2 regions of the Gordonia sp. GN26 genome follow, and region 2 is predicted to be linked to the other one. Evidence: predicted binding sites of a transcription regulator. Region 2 holds the regulator's gene; the other holds the start of a gene.

Region 1 (2,396 bases), on a different contig from region 2:
ACCCATCCGGCGACGACGGCAAGGCGCGTGGGTCGATGAACCGCGAGGAAGCCGAACGGACGGTCGAAGGTGACGGAGACGAACTTGATCTGGTGCGTGTCCCGGGGATATGCGCCTGTCGGAGCCAGTGCGAAAGCAGTCACCGCGGCGGCCTCGAAGCCTACGGGGGAGAAGCGCGCGATCACGTTCTGCGCACCCTGGGCGACGAACAGCGGGACCGAACTCAGGTGGGGTAGGTGCGGGTTCTCCGGGTCGGTCACCGCGTGAAGCCCGAAAACATCCTTGTGCGAAAGCAGGTCGTGGTTGCTGTTGATCGAGAAGGCGGGCAGCTCCAGCGACAGTCGGTCCTCAGGCCCAGGCGAAGCCACCACTTCGACGGTCAAGCCCGGCGCGTGAGCGTCGAAGTCGACGGCCGGTTGAACATGGCTATCGCCGGACAATTCGCGTAGGCCGGTGTCCAGCACGTGCCCCGGGTCTGATCGCCGAGCAACAGGTGGACGTCGAGATCACCGTCGCCCTCGACCACCACGCGCGTCACTGAGTTGTCGAGGACCGCCGCGACCGACGGATCGTCGGTTTGCCGCTCGAGCCACGTTGGCTGCGCGTCGTCGGACAGGGGGTCGCAACCGCGCGAACTCCCTCTGAACGGTTCGAGCCATCGTGTCTTGGCCGCGATGACCGAGGCGATCACCAGGCGAACTTCGTCGTCGATCTCCAGAGGAAAGCGGTCGATCAGACCTCCAGTCCCGTCCGCGGCCCACTTGTCGAGGGCTTCCTGGCCGGTCAGCCTCCCCGTGACTCCTGCGGGGAGCCGTGAGGCCCAGTCTTCGATCAGCGGCGCAGCGTCGTGGGTCCAGACGCCTACTGCCGCAGAGGTCGACATTCCTTCGCGAAGTGCGTCCAGCACCTCCAGGCCCTCGGCCCGAGCCGAATCGGCCGGTCGGCCGAGTGCGGCAGCCAGCTCGTTTCGCGCGGCCTCGTCAGCTGCAGATGCGAGCAGTGCGAGTAGTGGCCACACGCCTGCCCCGGAGACGACGCAATCCTCGTCGCGGAACTGCGAGCACCAGCGAGCGGTCAGGTCGTTGACTGCTCGGACGGGAGGTGCGAGGTCGTCGGCGGCGGTGGTGACAAACAGGTCCGGTTCGTGCATGCGCGAGATCATCTCACCGCGGACCGACAGCGCCGGCGATGCACAAAATCGCGACCTCGACAGCAGGTGCGCCACTTTGGCTGGCGGTTGATCCGGGAAACGGCGACCCTGGATGAGTGACGTACATCACAAACAAACTAGGTATGAGCGGAATGGACTCAACTGTGTTGGCGTTGAATCCTCCGTATGGCTCATACTTGAGCCTGTTGGACTAAAGAGAAAGGTGCACGCGAGTGGACAGCTTCACCCCCACCACGAAGACACAGCAGGCATTGAGCGCTGCTGTGCAGGCGGCGGCCAGTGCTGGCAACCCCGACGTGCGGCCCGCCCACATCCTGGTGGCACTGCTCGATCAGTCCGACGGCATCGCGTCGCCGCTGCTCAAGGCAGTGGGCGTGGACCCGTCGAATGTTCGCGCGCAGGCCCAGATGCAGGTCGACCGCATGCCGACGGTCGCGCAGGCCAGTGCCACCCCGCAACTCTCCCGCGAATCGATCGCGGCGGTCAGTGCTGCTCAGCAGCTGGCCGTTGAACTCGGCGACGAGTACGTCTCGACCGAGCACGTCGTCGTCGGTCTGGCGACCGGTGACTCCGATGTCGCCAAGTTGCTGCACAACGCCGGAGCAACACCGCAGGCACTGCGCGATGCGTTCGTCGCAGTCCGCGGGAGCCGGCGTGTCACGAGCGAGGACCCGGAGTCGACCTACCAGGCGCTCGAGAAGTACTCGACCGACCTGACCGCAGCGGCCCGCGAGGGCAAGCTCGACCCGGTCATCGGTCGCGACACCGAGATCCGTCGCGTCGTGCAGGTGCTCAGCCGACGGACCAAGAACAACCCGGTCCTCATCGGTGAACCCGGCGTCGGCAAGACCGCGATCGTCGAGGGCCTCGCCCAGCGCATCATCGCCGGTGACGTGCCCGAATCGCTCCGGAACAAGACGGTCATCTCCCTCGACATGGGTTCGATGGTCGCCGGCGCGAAGTATCGCGGTGAGTTCGAGGAGCGGCTGAAGGCCGTACTCGACGAGATCAAGAGCTCCGACGGTCAGATCATCACCTTCATCGATGAGTTGCACACCATCGTCGGAGCCGGTGCCACAGGCGATTCCGCGATGGACGCCGGCAACATGATCAAGCCGATGCTCGCCCGGGGTGAGCTGCGGCTGGTCGGTGCCACGACCCTCGAGGAGTACCGCAAGTACATCGAGAAGGACGCCGCACTCGAGCGTCGCTTCCAGCAGGTGTA
Region 2 (2,396 bases):
CCGGAGAAGCGCAAAGAGTACGACGAGACCCGTGCCATGTTCGCCGGCGGACGATTCCGTGGCGGTGGCAACGGCTTCCCGGGCGGCGGTTTCCCCGGCGGCGGTACGACGTACACGACCGGTGGTGGCGACTTCGACCTCGGCGACCTGTTCGGCGGCGGCCAGACCGGCGGCGGTGGCGGATTCGGCGACATCTTCGACGGACTCTTCAACCGTGGTGGCGGATCCCAGCGCACGTCGACGGCCAGCCGTCCCCGTCGCGGCAAGGACCTCGAAACCGAGACGACGCTGTCCTTCAAGGACGCGGCACTCGGCACGACGGTCCCGCTGCGGGTGACCAGCCCGTCCCCGTGCACCACCTGTCATGGGTCGGGTGCCAAGCCCGGCACCAGCCCGCGAGTGTGCCCCAACTGCAACGGCTCCGGTTTCGTCAGCCGCAACCAGGGCGCCTTCGGGTTCAGCGAACCCTGCCAGGACTGCCAGGGCACCGGCTCGTGGATCGACGACCCGTGCACCGACTGCTCCGGCAGCGGAGTCAAGAACCGGACGCGCACCATCAACGTGCGTATCCCGGCCGGAGTCGAAGACGGACAACGGATTCGGCTCGCCGGACAGGGCGAGGCCGGACGCCGGGGGGCGCCGTCGGGCGACCTCTACGTCGTCGTCCACGTCACGCCGCACAAGCAGTTCACGCGCAGCGGCAACGACCTCCGGGTGCAGCTCCCGGTGCGGATCTCCGAACTCGTTCTCGGCGCGACGGTCTCGGTACCCACGCTCGAGGGCTCGGTCGGGGTCAAGATCCCGCCGAACACCACCGACGGCCGGACGCTCCGCGTGCGCGGTCGCGGCGTCCCCAAGCGGTCCGGCGGTGCAGGTGACCTGCTCGTGACGGTGAAGGTCGCGGTGCCGGACAAGCTCGACGACGCCGCGATCGAGGCGATGCGTGCCTACGATCAGGCCGAGAGGGCGAGCGGTTTCGATCCACGGGCGAACTGGGGGAAGTGAGTCATGGCCGGTCAGAAGAACTTCGACGCCGACGGCGCGACCTTCATGATCTCGGTGGCCGCCGAGCTCGCCGGCATGCACGCGCAGACCCTGCGGACCTATGACCGGCTGGGTCTGGTCACCCCGCAGCGCACGAGTGGCGGCGGTCGCCGCTACTCGTCCCGCGACGTCGACCTCCTGCGTGAGATCCAGCGTCTCTCGCAGGAGGAGGGCGTCAACCTCGCAGGGATCAAACGGATCATCGACCTGAGCAATCAGGTCGAGGCGCTGCAGCAGCGCGTCCGTGAACTCTCCGACGAGGTCGCCGCGTCGCGGAACCGACGCGGGGGCGAGCTCGTCCCGGTGCCCCGGACCAATGCGCTGGTCGTGTGGCAGCCGCGGCGGAAGCGATCCGGCGACTGAACGGTCGGGCTCGTTCCACCAGGGCGATCAACGGCTCCCGCGTACGTTGGATGTATGGCTTCCGACACCGTCACCACCGTTGACACGGGCTCGCACCGCGTTTCACGGCGCATCGTCGTGGACGCGCCGGCTGCAGAGGTCTTCGCCCTCATCGCCAACCCGCATCGTCATCCCGAACTGGACGGTTCGGGAACGGTGCGGGACACGCCCGTCAAGGGCCCGGAAAAGCTCACCCCCGGCGCGCGATTCAGCGTCGGGATGAAGCAGTTCGGCGTCCCGTACACGATCACCTCCACCGCGACCGACGTCGACACCGACCGCGTCGTCGAGTGGAAGCACCCCATGGGCCATCGCTGGCGCTGGGACCTCGTCGCCACGTCGCCGACGACCACACAGGTCACCGAGACCTTCGACTACTCCACGCTCAAGTTTCCGAAGATCATGGAGCTGATCGGATATGACAAGAAGAACGGGCAGGGCATCGAGGGCACCCTCCGTGCCCTCGCGAACCGGTTCGGCTGATACCACCGCCATCTTGCCGACAGCATGTCGATAAGATGGCGGAGACCTATCGGACCCGAACCAGGAGTCGACGAAATGTTCGTGATCACCAACCGCATCGATGTCACCGAGAACGCCGAGGCCTTCGAGAAGGCATTCTCGGACTCCATGCGCACCACGCTGAAGGGTGTTCCCGGCCTGCACCGCGCCACCCTGATGCGTCCCGAGGCCGAGGGCCTGCCCTACGTCTCCACCATGGAGTTCGACGCCAAGGAGGACTTCCTGGCGTGGCTGAAGTCTGATTCGTTCCGCGCATCGCACTCCGACGACCAGGCCCCGGGCATGCAGGCTCCGTCGGCCGTCGAGCAGCACACCCTGATCGAGACCTTCAACGCCTGATCAGGCCGTCCCGGGGCGGCCGCGAAAGGAAGCCCCTCCATGGAGTTCCAGGACGATGCGCCGTCATCCGGCGAGGAAGCGGTGGTCGT

Evidence for each region. Region 2 encodes HspR, which represses chaperone genes until heat shock. Its sites were predicted from a motif close to ANNTGAGTNNNNNNNACTCANNT; they were not measured.
Region 1: the regulator HspR is predicted to act here: its motif matches at 1,346-1,368, upstream of clpB (ATP-dependent chaperone ClpB).

What each region holds. Positions count from the first base shown of each region.
Region 1 covers NZ_JSYC01000034.1:49,742-52,137, forward strand. The annotation lists gene OK17_RS09620 (serpin family protein) at 1-464, opposite strand, end outside; gene OK17_RS09625 (serpin family protein) at 380-1,150, opposite strand; gene clpB (ATP-dependent chaperone ClpB) at 1,384-2,396, shown strand, end outside.
Region 2 covers NZ_JSYC01000151.1:13,469-15,864, forward strand. The annotation lists gene dnaJ (molecular chaperone DnaJ) at 1-1,005, shown strand, start outside; gene OK17_RS20715 (heat shock protein transcriptional repressor HspR) at 1,009-1,407, shown strand; gene OK17_RS20720 (SRPBCC family protein) at 1,462-1,929, shown strand; gene OK17_RS20725 (antibiotic biosynthesis monooxygenase family protein) at 2,005-2,307, shown strand; gene OK17_RS20730 (hypothetical protein) at 2,347-2,396, shown strand, end outside.